Regions from separate parts of the Silvania sp. genome, predicted to be linked through region 2. Evidence: predicted binding sites of a transcription regulator. Region 2 holds the regulator's gene; each other region holds the start of a gene.
What was found. The regulator PurR, encoded in region 2, represses purine synthesis genes. The targets are predictions, from matches to a motif close to CANGCAAACGTTTGCNTG.
Positions count from the first base shown of each region.

Region 1: a site for PurR is predicted at 3,098-3,115, ahead of cvpA (colicin V production protein). Genes of this name have one in related genera too.
Region 3: a site for PurR is predicted at 3,314-3,331, ahead of purL (phosphoribosylformylglycinamidine synthase). Genes of this name have one in related genera too.
Region 4: a site for PurR is predicted at 4,642-4,659, ahead of glyA (serine hydroxymethyltransferase). Genes of this name have one in related genera too.

Region 1 covers NZ_JBOGBT010000095.1:23,368-31,018, forward strand. Annotated here, with positions in the region: gene accD (acetyl-CoA carboxylase, carboxyltransferase subunit beta) at 40-945, shown strand; gene folC (bifunctional tetrahydrofolate synthase/dihydrofolate synthase) at 1,015-2,283, shown strand; gene dedD (cell division protein DedD) at 2,273-2,971, shown strand; gene cvpA (colicin V production protein) at 3,171-3,659, shown strand; gene purF (amidophosphoribosyltransferase) at 3,696-5,213, shown strand; gene ACRDD5_RS18975 (UbiX family flavin prenyltransferase) at 5,303-5,872, shown strand; gene argT (lysine/arginine/ornithine ABC transporter substrate-binding protein ArgT) at 6,167-6,949, shown strand; gene hisJ (histidine ABC transporter substrate-binding protein HisJ) at 7,192-7,651, shown strand, end outside.
Region 2 covers NZ_JBOGBT010000046.1:40,168-47,818, forward strand. Annotated here, with positions in the region: gene ACRDD5_RS10205 (MFS transporter) at 29-1,195, opposite strand; gene ACRDD5_RS10210 (cytochrome bd-I oxidase subunit CydH) at 1,360-1,449, opposite strand; gene purR (HTH-type transcriptional repressor PurR) at 1,745-2,770, shown strand; gene punR (DNA-binding transcriptional activator PunR) at 2,767-3,699, opposite strand; gene punC (purine nucleoside transporter PunC) at 3,816-5,009, shown strand; gene cfa (cyclopropane fatty acyl phospholipid synthase) at 5,281-6,429, shown strand; gene ACRDD5_RS10235 (riboflavin synthase subunit alpha) at 6,462-7,103, opposite strand; gene mdtK (MdtK family multidrug efflux MATE transporter) at 7,327-7,651, shown strand, end outside.
Region 3 covers NZ_JBOGBT010000055.1:24,863-32,513, reverse strand. Annotated here, with positions in the region: gene purL (phosphoribosylformylglycinamidine synthase) at 1-3,228, opposite strand, end outside; gene mltF (membrane-bound lytic murein transglycosylase MltF) at 3,496-5,046, shown strand; gene tadA (tRNA adenosine(34) deaminase TadA) at 4,934-5,440, opposite strand; gene yfhb (phosphatidylglycerophosphatase C) at 5,504-6,139, opposite strand; gene ACRDD5_RS11315 (PTS transporter subunit EIIC) at 6,143-7,495, opposite strand; gene murQ (N-acetylmuramic acid 6-phosphate etherase) at 7,506-7,651, opposite strand, start outside.
Region 4 covers NZ_JBOGBT010000055.1:34,416-42,066, forward strand. Annotated here, with positions in the region: gene qseE (two component system sensor histidine kinase QseE/GlrK) at 1-711, shown strand, start outside; gene qseG (two-component system QseEF-associated lipoprotein QseG) at 708-1,484, shown strand; gene glrR (two-component system response regulator GlrR) at 1,481-2,818, shown strand; gene glnB (nitrogen regulatory protein P-II) at 2,892-3,230, shown strand; gene hmpA (NO-inducible flavohemoprotein) at 3,281-4,471, opposite strand; gene glyA (serine hydroxymethyltransferase) at 4,778-6,031, shown strand; gene ACRDD5_RS11370 (DoxX family protein) at 6,080-6,502, opposite strand; gene ACRDD5_RS11375 (3-phenylpropionate MFS transporter) at 6,676-7,651, shown strand, end outside.

The sequences.
Region 1 (7,651 bases), on a different contig from region 2:
AAGCTGGCATAGAACCAGGTTCAGGCAGAAAGGTTATCAATGAGCTGGATTGAACGAATTAAAAGCAACATTACCCCAACCCGTAAGGCGAGTATTCCTGAAGGGGTGTGGACCAAGTGTGACAGCTGCGGCCAGGTCCTGTACCGCGCCGAGCTGGAGCGTAATCTGGAAGTGTGCCCGAAGTGCGATCACCACATGCGCATGTCGGCGCGTAATCGCCTGCACAGTCTGCTGGACGAAGGCTCCATGGTTGAGCTGGGTAGCGAACTTGAGCCGAAAGATCTGCTGAAGTTCCGCGACTCCAAGAAATACAAAGATCGCCTGGCCTCTGCGCAAAAAGAGACCGGCGAGAAAGACGCGCTGGTGGTGATGAAAGGCACTCTGCATGAGATGCCGGTTGTCGCAGCCGCGTTTGAATTCGCCTTTATGGGCGGTTCAATGGGTTCCGTTGTAGGCGCGCGCTTCGTGCGTGCCGTTGAGCAGGCGCTGGAAGACAACTGTCCGCTGATCTGCTTCTCTGCTTCCGGCGGTGCGCGTATGCAGGAAGCGCTCATGTCGCTGATGCAGATGGCGAAAACCTCTGCTGCGCTGGCAAAAATGCAGGAGCGTGGTCTGCCGTACATCTCTGTACTGACTGACCCGACTATGGGCGGCGTATCCGCAAGCTTTGCGATGCTGGGCGATCTGAACATTGCTGAACCTAAAGCGCTGATCGGTTTTGCTGGGCCGCGCGTTATCGAACAAACGGTTCGTGAGAAACTGCCGCCGGGCTTCCAGCGCAGTGAATTCCTCATTGAGAAAGGCGCTATCGACATGATCGTTCGCCGTCCGGAGCTGCGCCTGAAACTGGCAAGCGTCCTGGCGAAGCTGATGAATCTGCCGTCGCCGAGTCCGGATGAGCCACGCGAAGCCGTGGTGGTACCGGATCAGGAACCCGAGGCCTGATAACTGAAAAGGGCAGGGCCAGATGGCGCTGCCCTTTTGCTTTCTAAACGTAACTGAAAAGCGCGCAACATGGAAAACAACACTCTTCCTCAAGCCACGTCGCCCCTGGCCGCGTGGCTTTCTTATCTGGAAAACCTGCACAGCAAAACCATCGACATGGGACTTGCGCGCATCAGCAAAGTTGCCGCACGCCTTGATGTGCTGAAACCGGCTCCCTTTGTCTTCACCGTCGCGGGCACCAACGGCAAAGGCACCACCTGCCGGACGCTGGAAACGGTGCTGATGGCCGCGGGCTACAAAGTGGGTGTTTACAGTTCCCCGCATCTGGTGCGCTACACCGAGCGCGTGCGCGTGCAGAATACAGAGCTGGCGGAATCCGCGCACACTGCGTCCTTTGCAGAAATCGAAGCCGCGCGCGGTGATATTTCCCTGACCTATTTTGAATACGGCACGCTGTCGGCGCTGTGGCTGTTTAAGCAGGCGCAACTGGACGTGGTGATCCTTGAAGTGGGCTTAGGCGGGCGTCTGGACGCCACCAATATGGTGGATGCCGATGTCGCAGTGGTCACCAGCATCGCACTGGATCATACCGACTGGCTGGGGCCGGATCGCGAAAGCATCGGCCGTGAAAAAGCCGGGATTTTCCGCGCGGGTAAACCGGCGATTGTCGGCGAGCCTGATATGCCGCACACCATCGGCGATGTGGCGCAGGAGAAGGGCGCGAATCTGCTGCGTCGCGACGTAGACTGGCGCTATAGCGTTGCAGAAAACGGCTGGCAGTTTGAGGATGCGCAGGGCCGGCTTGAAAACCTGCCGCTGCCGCAGGTGCCACAGCCGAATGCGGCGACGGCGCTGGCAGCGCTGCGGGCCAGCGGCCTCGCGGTGAGCGAACAGGCCATTCGCGACGGCATTAAGGATGCGCTCCTGCCCGGACGCTTTCAGATTGTCAGCGAGTCGCCGCGTCTGATTCTGGATGTGGCGCATAACCCCCATGCCGCGGCATACCTCGCGGGACGTCTCAAATCCCTGCCAAAAACCGGGCGCGTGCTGGCGGTTATCGGTATGCTTCATGATAAAGATATTGGCGGCACGCTGGCCTGCATGGAGAGTGTGGTCGATAGCTGGTATTGTGCACCTCTGGAAGGCCCGCGCGGGGCGACTGCCGAACAGCTGATGGAACACCTCGGCACGGGCGCAGTCTTCACCAACGTGGAGCAGGCATGGCGCGCCGCAATGGCGGACGCCAGACCAGAAGATACCGTGCTGGTGTGTGGATCCTTCCATACGGTGGCACATGTCATGGACGTAATGGATGCGGGGAGAACCGGTGGCAAGTAAGTTTCAGAACCGTTTAGCAGGCACCATTGTGCTGGTGGCGCTGGGGGTGATTATTCTCCCGGGGCTGCTTGATGGGCAGAAAAAACATTACCAGGATGAGTTCGCGGCGATCCCGCTGGTGCCAAAACCTGGCGATCGCGATGAGCCCGATATGATGCCCGCCGCAGCCCAGGCGCTGCCTATCCAGCCGCCTGAAGGTGCAGCGGAAGAGGTGCAGGCCGGCGATGCCGCTGCGCCATCGTTAGATCCTGCGCGCTTTGCGGCGAACAGTAATCGCGACATGGATACGCTCCCGGCAGAACAACCTAAGCCTGCCCAGCAGGCCAAACCCGTTGCGAAGCCAAAACCGGTCGAAAAACCGCAGACCCGAGCCAGCGAACAGCTTGCTGCCGCCGCTGAAACACCCCCTGCGAAGCCGGTTCAGGAAGAGAAGCCAGCACCCACCGGCAAAGCCTATGTGGTTCAGCTCGGTGCGCTCAAAAATGCCGATAAAGTCAACGAGGTGGTGGCAAAATTACGTGGAGCCGGATACCGCGTTTACACGTCGCCTTCGACCCCGGTACAGGGTAAAATCACCCGGATCCTCGTCGGCCCGGATGCCTCCCGGGATAAACTGAAAGGGTCGCTCGGCGAGCTGAACCAGCTCTCCGGTCTGAGCGGCGTAGTGATGAACTATAGCGTGAACTGATATCCCCTTCTCCGGCAGGAGAGGGCCGGTGTGAGGGAGAGGCAGGCGTCCAGAGAGACGCAACCGGTCAACGGCGCTGAGCATTTTTTCAGCGCTTTTTTTATTTACGCGGGGGAAGGAAATCCCTACGCAAACGTTTTCTTTTTCTGTTAGAATTCGCCCCGAACTGGATGACAGGGCGTTTAATCGTGGGACACATATGGTCTGGATTGATTACGCCATCATTGCGGTGATAGGTTTTTCCTGTCTGGTTAGCCTGATCCGTGGCTTTGTTCGTGAAGCGTTATCGCTGGTGACATGGGGTTGTGCTTTCTTTGTTGCCAGTCATTACTACACTTACCTGTCTGTCTGGTTCACGGGCTTTGAAGATGAACTGGTACGAAATGGGATTGCCATCGCGGTGCTGTTTATCGCGACGCTACTGGTTGGCGCCATCGTCAACTATGTGATTGGCCAGCTGGTTGAAAAAACCGGTCTGTCAGGAACCGACAGGGTTCTGGGGATCTGTTTTGGTGCATTGCGAGGTGTGCTGATTGTTGCCGCGATACTGTTCTTCCTGGATACCTTTACCGGGTTCTCGAAGAGCGCAGACTGGCAGACATCGCAGCTGATCCCGCAGTTCAGCTTTATCATCAGATGGTTCTTTGACTATCTGCAAAGCTCGTCGAGTTTTTTGCCCAGAACGTAACCTGTTCTGAGATGTGGCTTAACGAGGAAATGTCGAATGTGCGGTATTGTCGGTATCGCCGGTTTCATGCCGGTAAACCAGTCTATTTATGACGCATTATCGGTGCTTCAGCACCGTGGGCAGGATGCTGCGGGTATCATCACTATTGATGCACACAACTGCTTCCGTTTACGTAAGGCTAACGGCCTGGTAAATGATGTGTTTGAAGCCCGCCACATGCAGCGTCTGCAAGGTAACATGGGTATTGGTCACGTCCGTTACCCTACCGCTGGCAGTTCCAGCGCCTCTGAAGCTCAGCCGTTTTACGTTAACTCACCGTATGGCATTACGCTGGCCCATAATGGCAACCTGACCAACGCGCATGAGCTGCGTCAGAAGCTGTTTGAAGAGAAGCGTCGCCACATTAACACCACGTCTGATTCTGAAATTCTGCTCAATATCTTTGCCAGCGAACTGGATAACTTCCGTCACTATCCGCTGGAAGCAGACAACATTTTTGCTGCCGTTGCCGCCACCAATCGTCAGATCCGCGGGGCCTATGCCTGCGTAGCGATGATTATCGGCCACGGTATGGTCGCCTTCCGCGATCCGAACGGTATTCGGCCTTTGGTACTGGGCAAGCGCGATATTGGCGACGGTCGTACCGAGTATATGGTGGCTTCTGAAAGCGTGGCACTGGATACGCTGGGCTTTGAGTTCCTGCGTGATGTCGCCCCTGGCGAAGCGGTCTATATCACTGAGAAAGGCCAGCTGTTTACCCGTCAGTGTTCAGAAAACCCGGTCAGCAATCCGTGTCTGTTCGAGTACGTGTACTTTGCTCGTCCGGACTCCTTCATCGACAAAATCTCTGTCTACAGCGCCCGCGTCAACATGGGCACTAAGCTTGGCCAGAAGATTGCCCGCGAGTGGGAAGATCTGGATATCGATGTGGTCATCCCGATCCCGGAAACCTCCTGCGATATCGCACTGGAGATGGCGCGGATCCTGGGTAAACCTTATCGTCAGGGCTTTGTGAAAAACCGCTACGTTGGCCGCACCTTTATCATGCCGGGCCAGCAGCTGCGCCGTAAGTCAGTGCGCCGTAAGCTGAACGCCAACCGCGCTGAGTTCCGTGATAAGAACGTGCTGCTGGTGGATGACTCCATTGTGCGTGGCACCACCTCAGAGCAGATTATCGAGATGGCCCGTGAAGCGGGTGCGAAGAAGGTCTATCTGGCCTCAGCGGCACCGGAAATTCGCTTCCCGAACGTGTACGGTATCGATATGCCAACCGCCACCGAGCTGATTGCGCACGGGCGTGAAGTGGACGAGATTCGTCAGATCATCGGTGCTGACGGCCTGATTTTCCAGGATCTGAACGATCTGATCGACGCGGTACGCGCCGAGAACCCGGACATTCAGCAGTTTGAGTGCTCGGTGTTTAACGGCATCTACGTCACCAAAGATGTGGATCAACAGTATCTCGATTATCTCGACTCCCTGCGTAACGACGATGCGAAAGCCGTGCAGATGGCGAACGATCTCGAAAGCTTAGAGATGCACAACGAAGGTTAATCATCTTTACAGGCGAGGGCGTCCGCCCTCGCTTGCAACTCCCGCCAAAATCCTGCACAGTCTGCCCAGTTATGGAAAGGGCGATAATCATGAAACGACTGATAGTAGGGATCTCAGGGGCCAGCGGCGCGATTTACGGCGTGCGTTTGCTGCAGGTATTGCGTGACGTCACCGACGTTGAAACCCATCTGGTGATGAGCCAGGCGGCGCGCCAGACCCTCTCCCTCGAAACCGATTATTCTCTGCGTGATGTTCAGTCGTTAGCGGATGTGGTACATGATGCCCGTGATATCGCCGCCAGTATCTCTTCTGGCTCGTTTAAAACCGCGGGCATGGTGATCCTGCCCTGTTCGATTAAAACGCTCTCCGGCATCGTCCACAGCTATACCGACACCCTGGTCACCCGTGCCGCTGACGTGGTGCTAAAAGAGCGCCGCCAACTGGTGCTGTGCGTACGTGAAACCCCGCTGCACTTAGGCCATCTGCGCCTGATGACCCAGGCGGCCGAGCTGGGCGCGGTGATCATGCCGCCCGTTCCGGCGTTTTATCATCGTCCGCAGACGCTGGATGATGTGATTAATCAGACCGTGAATCGAGTGACTGACCAGTTTGACATTCAGCTGCCGACCGATCTCTTCGCCCGCTGGCAGGGCATCTGAGCCCCGGCATGCGCCGCCTGAGTGCATAAAACCGCAAGCTGCCCTGTTTCAGGGCAATTCTGCAACCGCGATCATATCCTCAACATTTAATTCGTTTTTTCCTTTCTGACTACTGCGGTTCGTTTGGCAGACCTGCTATCTTTCACCATTAAGGCAATCTTGCAACCTTTCGTTAACATATTTAACGCCGTAATTTTGCGATGTTCGCAATCTGGCATAAGACCTGCAAGAGATCGCCTGCAGCACACAACACAACCTATTACATAATAAAATCATGACACTTGAGGGTAATGTATGAAGAAGACGGTTCTGGCTCTGTCTTTGCTGGTGGGATTAAGCGCAGCGGCAAGCAGCTATGCCGCGCTCCCACAGACCGTACGTATCGGTACTGACGCAACCTATGCGCCATTCTCATCGAAAGATGCGAAGGGTGACTTCGTTGGTTTTGATATCGACCTGGGAAATGAGATGTGCAAACGCATCTCTGTGAAATGCACCTGGGTGGGCAGCGATTTTGACGCGCTGATCCCGTCCCTGAAAGCCAAGAAAATTGATGCGATTATCTCTTCGCTCTCGATTACCGAAAAGCGTCAACAGGAGATTGCTTTCTCTGAAACCCTGTACGCCGCGAACTCCCGTCTGATTGCCGCCAAAGGTTCCCCAATCCAGCCGACCATTGATTCGCTGAAAGGCAAGCACGTGGGGGTGCTGCAGGGCTCCACCCAGGAAGGGTATGCCAACGCCAACTGGCGTGAGAAGGGCATCGATGTGGTGGCGTATCAGAACCAGGATCTGATCTATTCCGATCTGTCCGCCGGTCGTCTTGATGCGGCATTCCAGGATGAAGTCGCTGCCAGCGAAGGCTTCCTGAAGCAGCCTGCGGGCAAAGAGTTTGCCTTTGCCGGCCCGGCAGTTAAAGACAAAAAATACTTCGGGGACGGTACCGGGATTGGCCTGCGCAAAGATGACACCGAGCTGAAAGCGGCGTTTGATAAAGCGTTTACTGACCTGCGTAAAGATGGCACCTACGACAAACTGGCGAAGAAATATTTCGATTTCAATGTGTACGGTGACTAACAACGACTGAGCGGTGCGCACCATAATGACTCACTGTTATGGTGCGATCCTGCTGACTGTGAACCAGGATGGTGCAATGCGTGCGCCATTCTGCTTATAAAGTGAATAGTTAAGCACGGATGATGCACTTTTTTGCGTTTATCGGGCATTATCTTTTGCCTTGCTGACGCGATTAATGGCACATTACCCCTACCCCCGTCGGCGTAAAAATCCCGTAAGAAGACAGTCTGTTGAGGATAGATATGAAAAAATTGGTTTTGTCACTTTCTCTGGCTCTGGCATTTTCCAGCGCTACTGCGGCATTCGCAGCGATTCCGCAAAAAGTTCGTATTGGTACTGACCCAACTTATGCCCCTTTCGAATCGAAGAACGCGCAGGGCGAACTGGTGGGTTTTGATATCGATTTGGCAAAAGAGCTGTGCAAACGTATCAAAACCGAGTGTACCTTCGTCGAAAACCCTCTGGATGCGCTGATCCCGTCGCTGAAAGCGAAAAAAATCGACGCCATCATGTCTTCTCTCTCCATCACCGAAAAACGCCAGCAGGAGATTGCCTTCACCGACAAGCTCTATGCAGCAGACTCGCGTCTGGTGGTAGCGAAATCGGCTGACATTCAACCGACGCTGGAGTCGCTGAAAGGCAAGCGTGTGGGCGTGCTGCAGGGCACCACCCAGGAGACCTTCGGCAATGAACACTGGGCAC
Region 2 (7,651 bases):
CAGAAGGGCGAGCCCTTCTGCATTATTGTTACTCGGTGGCACCCACCGGCTGCGGCTGATTTCTGCCGGACGCGAGCACCAGAATTAGGCCCAGGGCGGCAATCATTGCCCCCATTACCGGCACAAAGCTGTACCCCATGCCGCTGGAGATCACCGCCCCGCCTGCCGCCGCGCCGAGCGCATTGCCCAGATTGAAAGCACCGATATTCACTGACGACGACAGCCCCGGCGCATCGCTGGCGACACGCATCACGCGCATCTGCAGCGGCGGCACCACCGCGAAAGTTGCCATCCCCCACACCACCATCGCAATTGCCGCGCCGATCTCATTGCGTGCCAGCCAGGGAATTGCCAGCATAATCACGATCAGCAGCAGTAAAAAGCCCTTCAGCGTGCCATTCACTGACTTATCCGCCAGCTTGCCGCCCAGGTAGTTACCCAGCGAGAACCCAACGCCGATCAGCACCAGCATGGCAGTGACAAAGGCCGGGGTCGCCTGGTTGATGTCGTGCAGCACCGGCGAAATATAGGTATAGAGGGTAAACATTGCCCCGGCGCCCAGCACCGTGGTCAGCAACGCAGACAGCACCTGCGGGCGCATCAGCACCGCCAACTCTTTGCGCACCTCCGGCTTTTCACCCGCCCCGCCTTTCGGCAACGAGAAGAACAGCGCGATCATCGCCACCACGCCAAGCCCCGCAGTCGCAAGGAACGACATCCGCCAGCCAATCACTTCGCCCATCCACGTCGCCGCCGGGACGCCGCCAATATTGGCAATCGTCAGCCCCATAAACATGGTAGCCACTGCGCTCGCCTGCTTATGTTTAGGCACCACGCTTGCAGCCACCACTGAGCCCAAGCCAAAGAAGGCCCCGTGGTTCAGGCTGGTGAGGATGCGGGACAGCATCAGGGTGGTGTAATCCGGCGCGAGGGCCGACAGCACGTTACCAACGGTAAAAATCGCCATCAGGAAGATCAGCGCATTACGACGGCCACGATGCGACAGGAGAAGCGTCATCAGCGGTGCCCCCACCATCACACCGATGGCATAGGCACTGATCAGCATTCCTGCGGCGGGAATAGAAACATCCACACCCCGGGCGATGACCGGTAACAATCCCATCGGGGAGAATTCAGTGGTGCCAATGCCAAATGCACCAATCGCCAGGGCCAGCAGGGGAAAATTGATTTTCATACTTCAACTCCAGACACCGTGTCGTCACGCGACACAGAACAATGAAGGCGAAAGCATGACATCAATCACAAAAAATGAGAAGTTTACATTTTGGCAAAAGATTATTGCAGGAGGCGTAACAATCAGCCAGGAGAAACGAGGGAGAGCAGGCTCCCCCGTATCGATCAGTGCAGCGCAGCAGTGAAAGCACTCGCCACGATCAAACTCAGGACAATAACGGTCGTAACCAGCGAAAACTTAAGATCGGTACTCATCAATTTTTCTCCTTTTAATCACCCCATGAAGAGTGAGCTTGCTCATTTTTACACAGTTCACAGCAAAAATCTTGCGGGTTTTAGGTGGATTACCGTTTTTGTTCTTCCCCTTTTGGTCAAGATCAGCCAAAATTCCACGCTAAATTTATTAGCGTACCGGCCATTGACCCCCTCCTGACGTCCTGTGTCGTTTTCCCGGCGTACCGCAATTCAAATTGCGCAATTAGGGCGAGTGAAGGCAAACGTTTACCTATTGGTTTTTCAGGAGCTTAGATATGGTCTGGAGTGACATCTGATGGCAACAATTAAAGACGTGGCGAAACGCGCAAACGTTTCCACTACAACCGTATCACATGTGATTAACAAAACGCGCTTTGTCGCGGAAGAGACGCGCAACAACGTCTGGGCGGCGATTAAAGAGCTGCACTATTCTCCAAGCGCCGTGGCCCGCAGCCTGAAAGTGAATCACACCAAGACAATCGGCTTACTGGCGACCAGCAGCGAAGCGCCCTATTTTGCTGAAATTATTGAAGCCGTAGAGAAGAATTGCTTCCAGAAAGGCTACACCCTGATTCTGGGCAACGCCTGGAACAGCCTCGAGAAACAGCGGGCCTATCTGTCGATGATGGCGCAAAAGCGCGTTGATGGCCTGCTGGTGATGTGTTCCGAATACCCGGAATCGCTGCTCAATATGCTGGAGGAGTATCGCAATATTCCGATGGTGGTGATGGACTGGGGCGAAGCCAAAGCCGACTTTACCGACTCGGTAATCGATAACGCCTTTGAAGGCGGGTATATGGCCGGTCGGTATCTGATCGAACGCGGCCACCGCGAAATTGGCGTGATTCCAGGGCCGCTGGAGCGCAACACCGGCGCCGGTCGACTGGCAGGCTTTATGAAAGCGATGGAAGAGACGCTGATCACTGTGCCGGAAAACTGGATTGTGCAGGGCGACTTTGAGCCGGAATCCGGCTACCGCGCGATGCAGCAGATCCTCTCCCAGAGCCCGCGTCCGACGGCGATATTCTGCGGCGGGGATATTATGGCGATGGGCGCGCTGTGCGCCGCCGACGAAATGGGCCTGCGCGTCCCGCAGGATATTTCGCTGATCGGCTATGATAACGTGCGCAACGCGCGCTTCTTTACGCCGGCGCTGACCACCATCCACCAGCCGAAAGATTCGCTGGGGGAGACGGCCTTCAATATGTTGCTGGATCGTATTGTCAGCAAGCGCGAAGAGTCACACTCCATTGAAGTGCATCCGCGTCTGATCGAACGCCGCTCGGTCGCGGATGGTCCTTTCCGCGACTACCGCCGTTAATCCTCCCCGGGAGCCAGCCCCTCTGGCTCCCGCAGCCATTCCTTATTCATCGTTTCGCTATCGCCGAGATACGCCAGCAGCCACGCCAGGGCCGGAGAGATATCGTTTTGCTGCCAGGTCAGGCAGCAGGCGGCATCCGGGAAGGGATTTTCCAGCGACAGCGCCACCCACTTGCCACTGTCAATCCACGGTCGGGCGACGTGCGCCGGTACCATCCCCACGCACAGTCCGGCAGAGAGACAGGACGCTGACGACTCCCAGTCCGGGGTCACGATCCGCCGCTGATTATCCAGCAGCCAGGTGATGCGCTTCGGCAACGAACGTGAGGTATCTTCCCGCACCAGCGATGGCCAGTTGCGCAAAGTATCATCGCTGAGCGGCCCTGCCATCGCGGCCAGCGGATGGTGGCTGGCCACCACGCAGTTCCAGCTCAGGGTGCCCATATCGCGAAACGCATAGCGCCCCCCTACCGGGATAGCCTGGGTCGCACCGATCGCCATCTCGACCCTGCCGTCCGCCAGCGCATCCCAGACGCCATTGAAGACCTCCTGGGACACCCGCAGCTCCACGTCAGAAAAGTGACGATAGAAATCAACGATCATCTGCCGGGTGCGCTCGGGGCGCACAATATTATCCACCGCAATCGACAGATGGCCTCGCCAGCCGTTGGCAATCTGCTGACACTGTTCTCGGGTGATCTGCATTTTTTTGATAACAGATCGCCCCTCCTTGAGAAACCACACCCCGGCGGGCGTCAGCTCCACATCCCGGTGACGCCGTTCAAACAGCGGCACCGCCAGCCACTCCTCCAGCTGACGCACCGTATAGCTGATGGCAGAAGGCACCCGGTGCAGCTCCTGCGCTGCACCGCTAAAACTGCCGTTGCGCGCGACGGCATCCACCACTTCTAGAGAATATTCTGACCACATTTTCTGCCTGCAAAATTTTTGAATGCAACAGCCAAATATTAGCGTTTCACAAGCCGGATTGCACTGCCTACACTCTGCGGCAATGACACCTGCACCTATAACGGAGAATAAACACAGTGATACCTGGGAAAGGATTTTTAGTCTGGCTTGCCGGGCTGAGCGTGCTCGGCTTCCTGGCAACTGACATGTACCTGCCCGCTTTTGCGGTCATGCAGGAAGATTTGCAAACCCCGGCGGCGGCCATCAGCGCCAGCCTGAGCCTGTTCCTGGCAGGCTTTGCCTTTGCGCAACTGCTGTGGGGACCGCTGTCCGATCGCTTCGGACGCAAACCGATTCTGCTGGCCGGGCTGGCCATTTTTGCCCTCGGCTGTCTGGGGATGCTGTGGGTCCGCGAAGCGACCTGGCTGCTGGTGCTGCGCTTTATTCAGGCGGTCGGGGTGTGCGCTGCGGCGGTCACCTGGCAGGCGCTGGTAACCGATTACTATCCGGCCTCGCGCGTTAACCGCATCTTCGCCACCATTATGCCGCTGGTCGGGCTTTCTCCGGCGCTGGCGCCGCTGCTCGGCAGCTGGATCCTCGCCCATTTTGACTGGCAGTCAATTTTTGCCGTGCTGTTCGTTATCGCCCTGGTGCTGATGATCCCGGCCTTTAGCCTGAAGCCTGCGACGGCGAAAGCGCCCGCAGAATCTCGCGTCACCTTTTTATCGCTGCTGCGCTCACGTGTTTATAGCGGTAACGTGCTGATCTACGCCGCCTGTTCGGCAAGCTTCTTCGCCTGGCTGACCGGCTCGCCGTTTATCCTCAGCGAAATGGGCTATAGCCCGGCCGCAATCGGCCTCAGCTACGTGCCGCAAACCATCGCCTTCCTGATTGGCGGTTACGGCTGTCGCGCCGCGCTGCAAAAATGGCAAGGACCTCAGATGCTGCCGTGGCTGCTGGGCCTGTATGCGCTCAGCGTCATCGCAACCTGGGCGGTTGGGTTTATCCCGGGCGTGGGTCTGGCTCCGCTGCTGGTGCCTTTCTGCCTGATGGCGGTGGCCAACGGCGCGATCTACCCAATTGTGGTGGCGCAGGCCCTGCGTCCCTTCCCGCAGGCCACCGGCAGCGCGGCGGCTCTGCAGAACACCCTGCAGCTGGGTCTGTGTTTCCTGGCGAGCCTGCTGGTCTCGTGGCTGATCGCCACCCCGCTGCTGACCACCACCAGCGTGATGCTGGTCACCGTGGTGCTGTCTGTGATGGGCTATCGGATGCAGTACGTTCGCGCCCGCCAGCAGCAGGACGATCTCAGCGCAGAATCCTCGCGTGCCTGATGACACCGACTCTGTCATTAGCGTGCTAACCTTCTGGTGTTGAATCACGCTTTTTTCAGGCCTATACTTATTTGTGCGTTCTAATAAATACGATAAGTATTAGGCATTAACGGGAGCAGGAACGCTCCCGTTTCTCCATGGATGGCCTTTCGGCAAGGGTAATCTCCCTTCCTCTGTTCTACGTCGGATATTAGCCTCGCGGGTCATCCCCGTGAGATTTCTCACAGCCCTTATCCCGGGGGTTATGATCACAGCAAGTGATGGAGAAGCTATGAGTTCATCGTGTATAGACGAAGTCAGTTTTCGCAACGACAGCTGGTTCAGGATAGTGAATGAAATGCTGACCCGGGCGGGCATTACCGTCAACGGTCCGGCAGCGTCCGATCTGCAGGTCAAACATCCCGACTTTTTTAAACGCATTATGCAGGAAGGTTCCCTCGGCCTTGGCGAGAGCTATATGGACGGCTGGTGGGAGTGCGAACGGCTGGATATTTTTTTCAATAAGGTCCTGCGGGCCGGACTGGAAAATCAGCTTCCCAGCCACCTGAAAGACACCCTGCGTATTGCCACCGCCCGCCTGTTCAACCTGCAAAATAAAAAACGCGCCTGGATTGTTGGCAAGGAGCATTACGATCTTGGCAACGATCTGTTCAGCCGCATGCTTGACCCAACGATGCAATACTCCTGCGGCTACTGGAAACAGGCCGAAAGCCTGGAACAGGCGCAGCAGGATAAACTGCGGCTGATCGGCGAGAAACTGCAGCTCCAGCCCGGCATGCGGGTGCTGGATATTGGCTGCGGCTGGGGTGGGCTGGCGCATTTTTTAGCCAGGCACTATGGCGTCAGCGTGGTGGGTGTGACAATTTCGGCGGAACAGCAAAAAATGGCCCAGTCTCGCTGTCGCGACCTGGATGTCACCATTTTACTGCAGGACTATCGCGATCTTGACGATCAGTTCGACCGGATTGTCTCCGTGGGAATGTTTGAGCACGTGGGGCCAAAAAACTACCCGACCTACTTTAACGTCGTCGATCGCAACCTCAAGCCGGACGGTCTTTTTCTGCTGCACACTATTGGTTCGCAAAAAACCGACCATCGTGTCGATCCATGGATCGACAAATACATCTTTCCGAATGGCTGTTTACCCTCCGTTCGCCAGATAGCGAACGCCAGTGAAGCGCATTTTGTGATGGAAGACTGGCATAACTTTGGCGCGGATTACGACACCACCCTGATGGCGTGGCATTCGCGTTTCCTCGCCAGTTGGCCGGAGATCGCAGACAACTATTCTGAACGATTCAAACGGATGTTCAGCTATTACCTGAATGCGTGTGCCGGTGCGTTTCGTGCGCGGGATATTCATCTGTGGCAGGTGGTTTTCAGCCGCGGGGTGGAGAACGGTTTGCGGGTGGCGCGCTAAAAAAACACCCCGGGAAACCGGGGTGTTTTTTATTATTCGATATCGAGCGCTTGTTGGATGGCGGCCTCTTTTGCCGCCAGCACGCGCTCAACGGTATCCACTACCGCCTGGGTCTGGGGATCGATCTCAATATTGACCCGATGCCCCAGTTTTTTCGCCCCCAGCGTCGTGCGCTGCAGCGTCTCAGGGATCAGGTGCACGCAGAAGCGGGTTGGCGTCACTTCACCCACGGTCAGGCTGATGCCGTCCACGCCGATAAAGCCTTTATACAGGATGTACTTCAGTAATAACGGATCCTGAACCTTAAACCAGATTTGGCGGTTATTTTCCGAGGTCAGGATTTTGGAAATTTCAGCGGTGGTCATAATATGACCGGACATTAAATGCCCGCCAATTTCATCGCTGAACTTTGCCGCGCGCTCAACGTTAACGTCGTCACCCACCACCAGCTCACCAAGGTTAGTGATACGCAGCGTCTCTTTCATTAAATCAAAGCTAATCAGGTTGCCGTTAATTTCGGTAACCGTCAGGCAACAACCGTTATGTGCAACCGAAGCACCCGTTTCCAGGCCATCGAGCATATACTCCGGCAGGGCCACAATATGGGTGCGGAAGTTCGGTTTTTCATCAATGGACACCAGTTTCGCGGTGCCCTGCACAATACCAGTAAACATGCTTACCACTCCTGTTTGTTCCTTCGGTGCTGACACCGTTTAATCGCACCACAATAACAGTTGAAAATAGAGGTTGCCAGCACACTACCTTTTCTGGCGATTTTTTCACTAGATAATTAACCATTCCCCGCTACAATAGCTGGAATTCCCCGCATCTTCTTCTTGCTGCTTTTCGCAGCGGCTTTTTATTCTCTCAAATAACAACAAGATCAAAGGTGTTCACGTGCAGAAGTACATCAGTGAAGCGCGTCAGTTATTAGCTCTGGCAATCCCGGTGATCCTCGCGCAAATCGCCCAAACCTCAATGGGATTCGTTGATACCGTCATGGCCGGGGGTTACAGCGCCACCGACATGGCCGCCGTCGCTATCGGCACCTCTATCTGGCTGCCGGCTATTTTATTTGGTCACGGTCTGCTGCTGGCCTTAACCCCGGTGGTTGCCCAGCTTAACGGCTCCGGACGCCGGGAGCGCATTGCCCACCAGATCCGTCAGGGCTTCTGGCTGGCCGGTTTTGTTTCAGTGTTAATCATGATTGTGCTGTGGAACG
Region 3 (7,651 bases), on a different contig from region 2:
CAGCAGATCGCTCATGTGAACGTCGATAGCGTCGAAGCCCGCGCGGTGGAAGGCAGCCGCCATCTCCACGTGGGAGTTAACGCCCTGCTCGCGCAGGACCGCCACTTTCGGACGCGCACCCTTCGCGATGTACGGCGCGGCAATGTCTTCATTGATGTCGAACGAAAGCTTCACGTTCAGACCCGGATCGTTATCGTTGGCTTTCGCCTCGTGCTCCTGATCGGCACACGCCGGGTTATCACGCAGACGCTGCATCTGCCAGGTGGTTTCTGCCCACCACATGCGCAGCGTGGCGCGGCTTTCAGCAAACACAGCCTGACCGTTGGATTCGATAACAAAACGATCCCCGGTCACCGCTTTACCCAGATAGTGCACGCAGTCGCCAAGGCCGTGTTGCGCCAGCAGGGCTTCAACCGCCTCGCGGTCGGCCGCACGCACCTGAATCACCGCACCCAGCTCTTCGTTAAACAGCGCCGCCAGACGATCGTCGCCCAGCGTGGCGATGTTGGCTTCCACGCCACAGTGGCCGGTAAAGGCCATCTCTGCCAGGGTCACCAGCAGGCCGCCGTCGGAACGGTCGTGATAGGCCAGCAGTTTGCCCGCTGCCACCAGCGCCTGAATGGCATCGTAGAAGCCTTTCAGCTGCGCCACGTCGCGCACATCCGCCGCGGTGTCGCCCAGCTGACGGTAAACCTGCGCCAGCGCGGTTGCGCCCAGCGCGTTATGCCCTTTGCCCAGATCAATCAGCAGCAGGGCGTTGTCTTCAGTAGAGAGCTGCGGGGTGATGGTGTGACGCACATCTTCCACGCGGGCAAAGGCGGTGATCACCAGCGACAGCGGAGAGGTCATCTCGCGCTGCTCGTTACCTTCCTGCCAGCGGGTTTTCATCGACATGGAGTCTTTGCCCACCGGAATGGTCAGACCCAACGCCGGACAGAGCTCTTCGCCCACCGCTTTCACCGCTTCATACAGCCCGGCGTCTTCGCCCGGGTGACCGGCTGCGGCCATCCAGTTTGCCGAGAGCTTGATACGTTTGATGTCACCAATCTGGGTGGCGGCAATGTTGGTCAGCGCTTCACCGACCGCCAGACGAGCCGAGGCCGCAAAGTCCAGCAGCGCAACCGGGGAGCGTTCGCCCAGCGCCATCGCTTCACCGTAGTAACTGTCGAGGCTGGCGGTGGTCACCGCGCAGTTTGCTACGGGTACCTGCCACGGGCCAACCATCTGATCGCGCGCTACCATGCCGGTCACGGTACGGTCGCCAATGGTAACAAGGAAGGTTTTCTCCGCGACGGCCGGCAGATGCAATACGCGGTTGACGGCATCGGCGACAGTGACGCCCTGCAGATCGAGAGCTTTACCACTGGCTTTACGGGTTTGTACGTCGCGGGTCATCTTCGGCGTTTTGCCCAGCAGCACGTCCAGCGGCAGGTCAATCGGCTGGTTGTCAAAATGGGTGTCGCTTAAAGAGAGGTGCATCTCTTCGGTGGCTTCACCGATCACCGCGTACGGCGCGCGCTCGCGGCGGCACAGCTCATCAAACAGCGGGAGTTGATCCGGGGCAACGGCCAGCACGTAACGCTCCTGGGATTCGTTACACCAGATCTCCAGCGGGCTCATGCCTGGCTCATCGCTGAGGATATCGCGCAGGTTGAAGCGGCCACCGCGGTTGCCATCGCTCACCAGCTCCGGCATGGCGTTAGACAGGCCACCCGCGCCGACGTCGTGAATAAACAGGATCGGGTTGGCTTCACCCAGCTGCCAGCAGCGGTCAATCACTTCCTGGCAGCGGCGTTCCATCTCCGGGTTGTCGCGCTGGACCGAGGCAAAATCAAGGTCGGCGTCAGACTGGCCCGAGGCCATCGACGACGCCGCCCCGCCGCCCAGACCGATATTCATCGCCGGACCGCCGAGGACGATCAGCTTCGCGCCTACGACGATCTCGCCTTTCTGCACGTGATCGGCGCGGATGTTGCCGATCCCGCCTGCCAGCATGATCGGCTTGTGGTAGCCGCGCAGCTCTTCGCCGTTATGGCTCTCAACTTTCTCTTCATAGGTACGGAAGTAGCCGTTCAGCGCCGGACGACCAAATTCATTGTTGAATGCCGCGCCGCCCAGCGGGCCGTCGGTCATGATGTCGAGTGCGGTAACAATGCGCTCCGGCTTGCCGAAATCTTCTTCCCACGGCTGTTCAAAGCCCGGGATACGCAGGTTAGAGACCGAGAAGCCCACCAGACCCGCTTTTGGCTTAGCGCCACGGCCGGTGGCGCCTTCGTCACGAATTTCACCGCCAGAACCGGTCGCCGCGCCCGGCCATGGGGAGATCGCCGTCGGGTGGTTATGGGTTTCAACCTTCATCAGAATGTGCGCGGCTTCCTGATGGAAGTCATAGCGCCCTGCTTCGCGATCGGCGAAGAAGCGGCCCACCTCGGAACCTTCCATCACCGCGGCGTTGTCTTTATAAGCAGACAGCACGTGGTCAGGGGTCTGTTCCATGGTGTTCTTGATCATTTTGAACAGCGACTTTGGCTGTTGCTCGCCGTCGATAATCCAGTCGGCGTTAAAAATCTTGTGGCGGCAGTGTTCAGAGTTAGCCTGCGCGAACATATACAGTTCGATGTCGTTCGGATTGCGGTTGAGCTTAACAAACGCGTCCTGCAGGTAATCAATTTCATCCTCTGCCAGCGCCAGACCTAAACGCAGGTTGGCGTCGATCAGCGCCTGACGGCCCTCACCCAGCAGATCCACGCTCTGTACTGGCGCAGGCTGGTGGTGAGAGAACAGCTTCTGCGCGTCGTCCAGAGAGGCAAACACGCTCTCCATCATGCGATCGTGCAGTTCGGTCGCCACGACCGCCCACTGTGCGTCAGTCAGGGTAGAGGCTTCAACGTAATACGCTACGCCGCGCTCAAGACGGCTTACCTGGCTCAGGCCGCAGTTGTGGGCGATGTCGGTTGCTTTAGAAGACCAGGGGGAGATGGTGCCCGGGCGAGGCGTGACCAGCAGGAGTTTACCGTTCGGTGTATGGCTGCTCAGGCTTGGGCCGTATTTCAGCAGGCGTTCAAGGCGGGTCAGCTCCTCTGCCGTTAAGGGAGCGTTCAGGTCAGCAAAATGGACATACTCAGCGTAAATATTGCTTACCGGAAGGTCGGCCGCCTGGAAACGTGCCAGCAGTTTGTTGATACGGAAGGCAGACAGTGCAGGCGAACCACGCAGAATTTCCATCATAAGTCTCTCGTCTTCGAAGCGCCGGGGCGCTTACAGTGTGCGCAAGGGGGGAAAACGGGCGCTATTATAGTGGATCCTGAGCGCCGACGAAACCGTTTGCGTCGTAATAAAATCGACGCGGTTATTTAGCCATCGGTATGGCGATTCCCGCTAATAAGTTGCCAAGTGGCGTAACTTTGCGCAAAATGCCGCGAAATCTTTGGCAATACTTGTTTTTACTATGGCCACTACAGACCGACATAACACCCAGCACATAGAATTAACTTATTGAAAAAATTAAAGATTAATTATTTGTTTATTGGCATCGTGACCCTGCTACTGGCAGCGGCGCTATGGCCTTCCATACCCTGGTTCGGCAAAGCCGACAACCGCATCGCCGCCATCCAGGCGCGGGGGGAGCTGCGCGTCAGTACGATCTCCTCGCCGCTGACCTATACCGCCATCAACGACAAAGTAATTGGGCTGGATTACGAACTGGCGCAGCAGTTTGCTGACTACCTGGGCGTAAAACTCAAAATCACGGTGCGACAGAACATCAGCCAGCTGTTTGATGACCTGGATCATGACGAGGCCGACATGCTGGCCGCCGGTCTGGTTTATAACAGCGAGCGCAGCAAAAACTATCAGCCGGGCCCGACCTATTACTCCGTTTCGCAGCAGCTGGTCTATCGCGTGGGCAAGCTGCGCCCGCGCTCGCTTACTGGCCTCAACGCAGACCAGCTCACCGTCGCCCCAGGACACGTGGTTATCGATGACCTGCGCGCGCTGAAAGAGAAAAAGTATCCAAACCTTGGCTGGACGGTCGATGAGAAGCTGGGCACCACTGAGCTGCTGGAGCAGGTTAAGGATGGCAAGCTGCCTTATACCATTGCCGACTCGGTCGCCATCAGCCTGTATCAGCGCGTCCACCCGGAGCTGGCGGTGGCGCTGGATGTGACCGACGAGCAGCCGGTGACCTGGTTCAGCCGACTGGATGACGACCAGACCCTGTCCGCGGCGATGCTCGATTTCTTTAACGGCATGAATGAAGACGGCACCCTGGCGCGGCTGGAGGAGAAGTACCTCGGTCACGGCGGTGACTTTGATTATGTCGACACCCGCAGCTTCTTGCGGGCGGTGGATAACGTCCTGCCGGACCTGCAGCCGCTGTTTGAAAAATACGCGCAGGAAATTGACTGGCGGTTACTGGCAGCAATCTCGTATCAGGAATCCCACTGGGATGCGCAGGCCACCTCGCCTACCGGCGTGCGCGGTCTGATGATGTTGACCAAAAACACCGCCCAGAGCCTTGGCCTGACCGACCGTACCGATGCGGAACAGAGCATCAGCGGCGGCGCGCGCTATCTGCAGGACATGATGGATAAGGTGCCGGAGACGGTGCCGGAAGAGGAGCGGATCTGGTTTGCACTGGCGGCGTATAACATGGGCTATGCCCACATGATCGACGCCCGCGCCCTGACGGCGAAGACCAAAGGCAACCCCGACAGCTGGTCAGATGTCAAACAGCGCCTGCCGCTGCTGAGCCAGAAGCCGTGGTACAACAAGCTGACCTACGGCTACGCGCGCGGTCACGAAGCTTACGCCTACGTGGAAAATATCCGCAAATATCAGATAAGCCTGGTCGGCTATCTGATGGAGAAAGAGAAAGAGGCGATGGCGGCAGAGCAGCTGGCGCAAAGTTATCCGGTGGTGACGCCGAATGAACTTACTCGCCCGATAACGCCAATCCTGCCTTTTGTTGCTTTTTCTGCTGACGCCGCATTCGAAAGAAGTCACTTAGCATCGCCGAACATGCTGGCGCCAGTACTTCCCCAATAACATTCACCTGGTGATTCATACCGGGATGTCTGAGCACGTCCAGTAGCGAGCCTGCCGCCCCGGTTTTTTCATCCCGCGCCCCGAACACCAGCGTACCGATCCGGCTGTGGACCATCGCGCCGGAACACATGACGCAGGGCTCGAGGGTGACATACAGCGTGGTATCCAGCAGGCGGTAGTTTTGCAGCACCAGCCCGCCCTGGCGCAGGGCCATGATTTCGGCGTGAGCGGTGGGATCGTGACGGCCAATCGGGCGGTTCCAGCCTTCGCCAATCACCTGATTATTGTGTACCAGCACGGCGCCAACGGGCACTTCGCCCTCTTCCCAGGCGCGTCTGGCAAGCTGGAGTGCGTGGTGCATCCAGTATTCATGATTGTGTTCGAGGTCGGACAACGGTGATTACTCCAGTCTGAAAAGCGGGCGCATTATACACACCCGCTATACATAATCACAAAATCATTCCAGTTGCTGAAGTTCGCCGAGCGGCGTGACGCGCCAGCGGTGCTGGCAGAAGTAGAGCAGCGGGTTGTCCTGCTTGCTGTCGCTGTAGCCGCTGTAGAGGCGCAGCGGGGTACCGATTTGCTTCTCCAGCTGCACCACTTTCTCGTGCCCAAGGCAGCGCAGGGTCAGCACCCATCCGCCATACGCGCGCCCCATCTGGGTCGCGATAAGATTGACCCGCGGTAGCCACGGGGTATCGAAGTAGACCTGCTCGACCAGCGACTGCGGCGAACCGGTAATCAGCCAGATGTCGGCATCGCTGGCGCTCAGGTAATTGGTCAGCCTCTCCTGCACAACCGGAAACGCGGTAACGTGCCCGCGAAACCAGAGGGCAAAATCCTGCTCAAGCTGCTTGAGCCGCGCCTCGCTGTGGCCAAAAGTACATCCCCACAGCAGTAGGCTCATTGGCCAGCGGGCGGCGCGCCCTTTGATCAGCAGCGCAACGCCTACAATCGGCAGGAGTGGCAACACAAGCAGCACATTTAAGGGCTGTCGGCGCAGTAAGTAGCGCATAAAGGTGCCGAACATATCCTGCTGATGCAGCGTTCCGTCCAGGTCAAAAAAGACAACGCGACGCGCATGATTAACCAAATCTTACTCCTCTGGATCGTTGAACCCCAACAGCCAGGTAAACAGGAACCCGGCGATAACCGCTACTAAATAGCCTAACAGATAGAGCATGACTTTTCCGGTCACGATGGTTAATGCCAGTGGCAAACCGGAAATCCCGAAGGTGATCACCGTCGCCACTTTCCAGTAGCTGATCAGCGCCCCGCCGACCGCACCGCCCAGACAGGCGCCGATAAAGGGCTTGCCCAGCGGCAGCGTAACGCCAAAGATCAGCGGCTCGCCAATTCCCAGCAGACCCACCGGCAGCGCGCCTTTGATCACTTTTTTCAGGCGTTGATTGCGGGTTTTCATCAGCACCGCAATGGCCGCCCCGACCTGGCCGACGCCCGCCATCGACAGGATCGGCAGCAGCGCGTTGTAGCCGTGCGCCTGCACCAGTTCCACGTGGATCGGCACCAGGCCCTGGTGTAATCCAGTCAAGACCAGCGGCAGGAAGGTCCCCGACAGCACTGCCCCCACGAGGAAGCCGCCGCGGTCGATAGCCCAGGAGGCACCGTGGGCGATGGATTCAGAGATCACGCCGCCCAGCGGCTGCAGGGCAATGATCGCCACGCTGCCGGTAATTAAGGTGGTCAGCAGCGGATTAAGGATCAGCTCCAGCGAGCCCGGCAGGGCATTGCGTAGCTTTTTCTCGATCCAGCACATCAGCACCACCACCAGCAGGACGGCGATCACCCCGCCGCGTCCCGGCTGCAGGGCTTCACCAAACAGGGTGATTTGTGCCAGCTGCGGGCTGGACAGGATCCCCGCCATTACCCCGCCTAACGCCTGCGAGCCACCAAACACTTTGGCAGTGTTGACCCCCACCAGAATGTTCATGATGGCAAACACCGCGCTACCGAAAATGCCGAGGATCCCCAGCAGGTTTGGATAGTGGGTCGCAAAGTCACCGACGATGTCCGGGCGTTTAAGAATGTTGATGATGCCGGTGATCAGCCCCGAGGCGATAAAGGCCGGGATCAGCGGTATGAAAACGTTCGCCAGCTGGCGCAGCGCGTCACTCATCGGGGCTTTATATTTGGCCTTCGCCTGCGCTTTCGTACGCTCGGCGTCATCAACCACCGCGCCACCCATCAGCGAGCGCATGGCGTCCACCACCTGCGCGGCTTTGCCGGGGCCGACAATCAGCTGATGCTGCGCACCCTGCTTAACATAGCCGCTGATCCCGGGCAGCTTTTTGAGCCGCGTCAGATCGAGCATGTCGTCATCCTGAACTTCCACCCGCACCCGCGTCATGCAGTTTTCCAGACGCAGAATATTGTGCTCTCCGCCGATACCGGCAAGAATATCGCTGGCGAGCGCCGCTGTTTTTTCCATACACGCCTCTTTAGTTTTCTAATGCTGCCCGTAAGAATCCCTGATGCGCATCGAGTTTTGCGCGCGCTGCGGCGGCATCGAGACCGCTCAGGATCATCAGAATGGCGGGTTTGACGTCATACCCGGTCTGCTGGAGCACCGTTTCTGCCTCTTCGC
Region 4 (7,651 bases), on a different contig from region 2:
CGGCTGGCGTGGCTGGAGTCCCAGCGCCACCAGTTCCTGCGCCACATCTCCCATGAACTCAAAACGCCTCTTGCCAGCATGCGCGAGGGCACCGAACTGTTGGCCGACCAGGTCGCCGGCCCGCTGACTACGGAACAGCGGGAGATTGTCGACATCCTCGATGCCAGCAGCCGTAACCTGCAAAAATTGATTGAACAACTGCTCGACTACAACCGTAAACTGGCTGACGGTGCACCCGAGCTGGAGACGGTAGAGCTGGCGCCGCTGGTGGATATGGTGCTCTCCGCCCACAGCCTGCCTGCACGCGCTAAAATGATGCATACTGAACTCACGCTTGCGGCGCCCGTCTGTTTTGCCGAGCCAATGCTGCTGATGAGCGTGCTGGATAATCTTTATTCCAATGCGGTGCACTATGGTATTGAATCCGGTACCATTTATATTCGCAGTTTTACGCAAGGCTCGCGGGTCTGTATTGATGTCGCCAACACCGGAAGCCCGATCCCGAACGACGAAAAAGCGATGATCTTCGAACCGTTTTTCCAGGGGAGTCATCAACGAAAAGGGGCGGTTAAGGGGAGTGGTCTGGGGCTGAGTATTGCCCGCGACTGCATCCGCCGTATGCAGGGAGAGCTAAATCTTGTCACTGACGACCGTACCGATGTCTGTTTTCGCATCGAACTGCCGCTTGAGTCGGAAAAATCACTAAAATGAATCTAAGTCTGGTGAGTATGTCACACGTCTTTTCCCGCGCCATTAACGCGGTGTTTTCCGCAAAAAAAATTCGCTTATCCCTCTCCTGCCTTTTGCTCGCGGGATGCGTCTCGCATGCCCCGACCAGCGCTATCAGCGATAAGCAGGATGAAAAATTACCCGATCATCAGCTGGCGGACTTCCTTGCGACCGACTGCAATAATATCTGGCAGCTGCAGGGGCACGAAACCGAGAGCAACCCGCTTTACTGGCTGCGCGGTATGGATTGTGCCGAACGTCTGGCACCTGCTGCCGCCCGCGCAGAGGCGCGTCATTGGACGGATGACATCTGGCAGGCGCGCTTTAAGCGGGGTATTTTGCTGGCGAATGCCAAAATTAACCCGGTGGAGCGGCGACTGCTGACCACCCGCCTCGATGCCCTGAGCGCGCAAATTCCCGCCCAGGTACGCCCGCTGTATCAGCTGTGGCGCGACGGGCAAGTGTCACAACTGCAGCTGGCAGAGGAGCGCTCCCGCTACGGCAAGCTGCAGCAGTCTGCCGATGCCCAGCTCGATACCCTGCGCCAGCAGCAGCAGTATTTGCGCTCGCAGCTTGATACCACTACCCGGAAGCTGGAGAACCTGACTGATATCGAACGCCAGCTCTCAACCCGCAAGCCAGCGAGTAATTATCTGCCGGATGCGCCAAAAAGCGCCGCAGCACCGGCAAAAGCTGATGCCGCGCCAGCGGAGCCGGACAGCGCTCCCGCGAAACCAGAGGACGTGAAGCCATGACAACCCGCAAACCTGCGCACCTTTTGCTGGTGGATGATGACCCCGGCTTGCTGAAACTGCTGGGCATGCGCCTGGTGAGTGAGGGCTACAGCGTGGTCACCGCCGAAAGCGGTCAGGAAGGGCTGAAAGTGCTGGGGCGCGAGAAAGTCGACCTGGTGATCAGCGATCTTCGGATGGACGAAATGGACGGCATGCAGCTGTTTGCCGAGATCCAGAAACTGCAGCCGGGGATGCCGGTGATCATTCTCACCGCCCACGGCTCAATCCCGGATGCGGTGGCGGCCACCCAGCAGGGCGTATTCAGCTTCCTTACCAAACCGGTGGACAAAGACGCGCTGTACAAGGCGATCGATAACGCCCTTGAGCACGCCGCGCCCTCCAGCGACGACCAGTGGCGAGAAGCGATAGTCACCCGCAGCCCAATCATGCTACGTCTGCTGGAGCAGGCCAGAATGGTGGCGCAGTCTGACGTCAGCGTGCTGATTAACGGTCACAGCGGCACCGGGAAAGAGATCCTCGCTCAGGCCATTCACAACGCCAGCCCGCGTGGCAAAAAAGCCTTTATCGCCATTAACTGCGGGGCATTGCCGGAACAGCTGCTGGAGTCCGAGCTGTTTGGTCACGCGCGCGGGGCCTTTACCGGGGCGGTCAGCAGCCGTGAAGGGCTGTTCCAGGCGGCGGAAGGCGGCACATTATTCCTCGATGAAATTGGTGATATGCCTGCTGCCCTGCAGGTCAAACTGCTGCGCGTTCTTCAGGAGCGTAAGGTCAGGCCGCTGGGCAGCAACCGCGATATCGACATCAACGTGCGTATTATTTCCGCCACCCACCGGGATCTGCCGAAGGCGATGGCGCGCAACGAATTTCGCGAAGACCTGTTCTATCGTCTGAACGTTGTTAACCTCAAAATTCCGGCGCTGGCGGAACGTGCCGAAGATATCCCTCTGCTGGCGACCCAGCTGCTGCGCCAGTCCGCCGAGCGGCATAAGCCCTTTGTGCGGGCTTTCTCCACCGATGCGATGAAGCGTCTGATGACCGCCAGCTGGCCCGGTAACGTGCGTCAGCTGGTGAACGTGATTGAGCAGTGCGTGGCGCTGACCTCTTCGCCGGTAATCAGCGACGCGCTGGTGGAACAGGCGCTGGAGGGTGAAAACACCGCCTTACCGACCTTCGCTGAAGCGCGTAACCAGTTTGAACTCAACTATCTGCGCAAGCTTTTGCAGATCACCAAAGGCAACGTTACCCATGCCGCGCGGATGGCCGGACGCAACCGCACCGAGTTTTATAAACTGCTGTCGCGCCACGAGCTGGAAGCAAACGACTTCAAAGAGTGATACCGTAAAATCCGATTGATATGCTACTGTGAGCAATCGATTACGAGGCTGCAGACAGGCAAGAAGGACCCCCATGAAAAAGATTGATGCGATTATTAAACCTTTCAAACTGGATGATGTACGCGAAGCGCTGGCAGAAGTCGGCATCACCGGGATGACGGTGACGGAAGTGAAAGGCTTTGGTCGTCAGAAGGGCCACACGGAGCTGTACCGTGGCGCGGAATACATGGTCGACTTCCTGCCGAAAGTGAAAATTGAGATCGTGGTGTCGGACGACATCGTGGATACCTGTGTGGACACCATTATCCGTACCGCGCAGACCGGCAAAATCGGTGACGGCAAAATCTTCGTCTTTGACGTCGCGCGCGTGATCCGTATCCGTACCGGTGAAGAAGACGACGAAGCGATTTAATCCCTGCGCCGCCGGATAAAAAAAGCCCCTCGTCTGAGGGGCTTTTTGCATTACAGCACCTTATGCGGGCCGAAGCATTCGTAGTGAATGTTGTCTTTATTCGCACCCAGTTCAATCAACTGCTGAGCGGCAAACTGCATAAACGCCACCGGGCCACAAACGTAGAACTGCATCTTCGCTGCGCTAAGCTGCTCTTTATACTGCGCTAAATCCATCAGACCTTCGCTGCCAAACAGGGCCTGGGCACGGTCGTTGTCGCTCGGCAGACGATACCAGGTGTGAGCGTGAAAGTCCGTCAGCGCGGCGGCAACGGTTTTCACTTCGTCGTCAAAGGCATGCACTTCGCCGTTTTCCGCCGCGTGGAACCAGTTCACCTGCGCGCCGTGCGCGGATTTCGCCAGCGTGTCCAGCATTGCCAGCATCGGGGTCTGGCCCACGCCTGCGGAGATCAGCGTCACAGGGGTACTGGCATCCACCGCCATAAAGAAGTCGCCCGCTGGCGCGGCAAGGTGCACCACGTCACCGACGTTGGCGCTGTTATGCAGCCAGGTTGAGACCTGACCGCCGTCCTCGCGCTTCACCGCGATACGGTAGCCTTTGCCATTCGGCTTGCGGGTCAGGGAGTACTGACGAATTTCCTGATGTGGGAAGCCTTCCGGCTTCAACCACACGCCGAGATACTGGCCGGGCTGATAGTCAGCAACCGGCTTACCGTCGACGGGCTCAAATTCAAAGCTGGTGATAAGCTGGCTGCGCGGCGTTTTTTCCACGATGCGGAAGGCGCGGGTGCCTTCCCAGCCACCGGTTTTATCGGCATTTTCGCTGTAAATCTGCGCTTCACGGTTGATAAACACATTCGCCAGCACGCCGTAGGCTTTGCCCCACGCGTCCAGCACCTCCTGACCCGGGCTGAACATCTCGTCCAGCGTCGCCAGCAGGTGGCCGCCGACAATATTGTACTGTTCAGGTTGGATCTGGAAGCTGGTGTGCTTCTGGGCAATTTTTTCCACCGCGGGCAGCAGGACCGCCAGGTTTTCGATGTTGCTGGCGTAAGCGGCGATGGCGTTGAACAACGCTTCGCGCTGATCGCCGTTACGCTGGTTGCTCATGTTGAAAATCTCTTTGAGCTCCGGATTGTGCGTGAACATGCGATCGTAAAAATGGGCGGTGAGTTTAGGACCCGTTTCAACCAGCAGGGGAATGGTGGCTTTAACCGTAGCGATGGTTTGGGCGTCTAACATAGCAGCTTCCTTAAGATGTTATTTTAAAGTGTATTTTAAATGCATCTTATAAAAAATAACCCTGCGTTGTAAATGGTTCTTTGTAACATGAATTATTTGCATCACAAACCTGAAAAGAAATCCGTTGTAAAATCGGCAGATCTTTATTCCTCAAACCCTTGCGCTACGGGTAGGTAAACGTTTGCGTAAAATCGTTTGTCAAGACCTGTTATCACTGTGCTAATCAGTTATACTGTTGCCCGTCGTCCAACTGGACTGCCTTTTTCAGGGCAAAAATTTACTTGTTAGCTGAGTCAGGAGATGCGGATGTTAAAGCGTGAAATGAACATTGCCGATTATGATGCCGAACTGTGGCAGGCTATGGAGCAGGAAAAAGTACGTCAGGAAGAGCACATCGAACTGATCGCCTCCGAAAACTACACCAGCCCGCGCGTGATGCAGGCGCAGGGTTCTCAGCTGACCAACAAATACGCTGAAGGTTACCCGGGCAAGCGCTACTACGGCGGTTGCGAGTACGTCGATATCGTTGAGCAACTGGCGATTGACCGTGCAAAAGAGCTGTTTGGCGCGGATTACGCTAACGTGCAGCCGCACTCCGGTTCTCAGGCTAACTTCGCGGTTTACACCGCGCTGCTGCAGCCGGGCGATACCGTTCTGGGTATGAACCTGGCGCAAGGCGGTCACCTGACTCACGGCTCCCCGGTGAACTTCTCCGGCAAGCTGTACAACATCATCCCTTACGGTATTGATGAGTCCGGTAAAATTGACTACGAAGACATGGCTAAGCAGGCTCAGACCCACAAACCGAAGATGATCATCGGCGGCTTCTCTGCTTATTCCGGCGTCGTTGACTGGGCAAAAATGCGTGAAATCGCAGACAGCATCGGTGCCTACCTGTTCGTTGACATGGCGCACGTTGCCGGTCTGATTGCAGCAGACGTATACCCGAACCCGGTTCCACATGCGCACGTTGTGACCACCACCACCCACAAAACCCTGGCGGGTCCACGCGGTGGCCTGATCCTGGCGAAAGGCGGTGACGAAGATCTGTATAAGAAACTGAACTCTGCGGTGTTCCCAAGCGCGCAGGGCGGCCCGCTGATGCACGTTATCGCCGCGAAAGCCGTAGCGCTGAAAGAAGCGATGGAGCCAGAGTTCAAAGTTTACCAGCAGCAGGTTGCTAAAAACGCCAAAGCGATGGTTGAAGTGTTCCTGAACCGTGGCTACAAAGTGGTGTCTGGCGGCACGGAGAACCACCTGTTCCTGCTGGACCTGGTTGATAAAAACCTGACCGGTAAAGAAGCAGACGCTGCCCTGGGCCGCGCCAACATCACGGTGAACAAAAACAGCGTGCCAAACGATCCGAAGAGCCCGTTTGTGACCTCCGGTATCCGTATCGGCTCCCCAGCTGTGACGCGCCGTGGCTTTAAAGAGGCGGAAGTCAAAGAGCTGGCTGGCTGGATGTGTGATGTGCTGGACAACATCAACGACGAAGCGGTTATCGAACGCGTGAAGGGCAAAGTGCTGGATATCTGCGCACGCTTCCCGGTTTACGCATAATTCTGCCCGGCAGAATGAAAAAGGCCGCGCAAGCGGCCTTTGTTTTATCTAGCGTCGGTCGATGGAAATCGCCCCCGGCCCGGTGACGGCCAGTAACAGAAACGCCCCCGCAATACTGATATTCTTATAGAAGTTAATCATGTTCGGCATCACCGCATCACCACTCATATCCCAGTACGGGTGACCAATCACCGCCGTGCCCAGCGTATAAAAGACAAACAGCACCGCCAGCGGACGGGTGAAAAAGCCCAGCACGATCAGAATGGCGGCGGGGACTTCCATAATCACCGCAATAATTGCAGCCAGCATCGGCATGGGCGCACCCAGCTTCGCCATGTACTGCACCGTGCCGTCAAAGCCGGTCATTTTGGGCAGGCCGAAGATAATAAACAGCGCCACAATGGCGATACGGGCAATCAACAGGATCAGCGGGCGGGACTGGCCGAAATCGAAATAGCGTAGTGCGTTCATGACGGTATGACCTTTTTAAGCTGTGTCACTTAACCCTAATACAGTTTTTCAGCCCTCGCCATGAGCCATCCGGCTCTGTTTTTTGTTAATCGAAGGTTAATTTATAGCAGGCTATCGACTTGCTTAATTGTTGCTTTCTCGCCAGACTAGCGCCTCCAAAACGGGAGGGATTCATGGTTTTGCATTCCACACGCTGGCTGGCGCTCAGCTACTTTACCTATTTTTTCAGCTACGGTATTTTTCTGCCTTTCTGGAGCGTCTGGCTTGCGGGAATCGGCCTCACCCCAGAGATGATTGGCATTTTGCTGGGCTCCGGCCTGGTGGCGCGTTTTCTCGGTAGCCTGCTGATTGCCCCGCGCGTCAGCGACCCTGCGTTACTGATCAAAGCCGTGCGCGTGCTGGCGCTGTTAACGCTGGTGTTTGCGGCGGGCTTCTGGGTCAGCCAGCAGTTTGCCTGGCTGGTGGTGGTGATGGTCGGGTTTAACCTCTTTTTCTCGCCGCTGGTCCCGCTGACCGATGCGCTGGCTAACACCTGGCAAAAGCAGATCACCATGGACTATGGCCGGGTGCGGCTGTGGGGCTCGATTGCCTTTGTGATTGGCTCGGCGCTGGTGGGCAAGCTGGTGAGCCTGTACGACTATCAGGCTATTCTGGCGCTGCTGAGCGTGGGGCTGGTGTCGATGCTGCTCGGGATGCTGCTGCGGCCAACGGTGATGCCGCAAGGCGAGAGTCGTCAGCAGGAGAGCGCAGGCTGGCCAGCCTGGCGCGTGCTGGTGTCGCAGAGCTGGCGTTTTCTCGCCTGCGTCTGCCTGCTGCAGGGGGCACATGCTGCCTACTATGGCTTTAGCGCCATCTACTGGCAGGGCGTGGGTTATTCAGCATCGGCGGTGGGCTATCTGTGGTCGCTCGGCGTGGTGGCGGAATTGATTATTTTTGCCCTCAGCAACCGCTTGTTCCGCCGCTTTAGCGCCCGGGATCTGCTCCTGCTGTCTGCCGTCTGCGGCGTGCTCCGCTGGGGGATCATGGGCTGGACGCATGAATTGCCGTGGCTGATTGTCGCGCAAATCCTGCACTGCGGCACCTTTACGGTGTGCCATCTGGCGGCGATGCGCTATATCTCCGCGCGGGAAGGCAGCGACGTGATCCGCC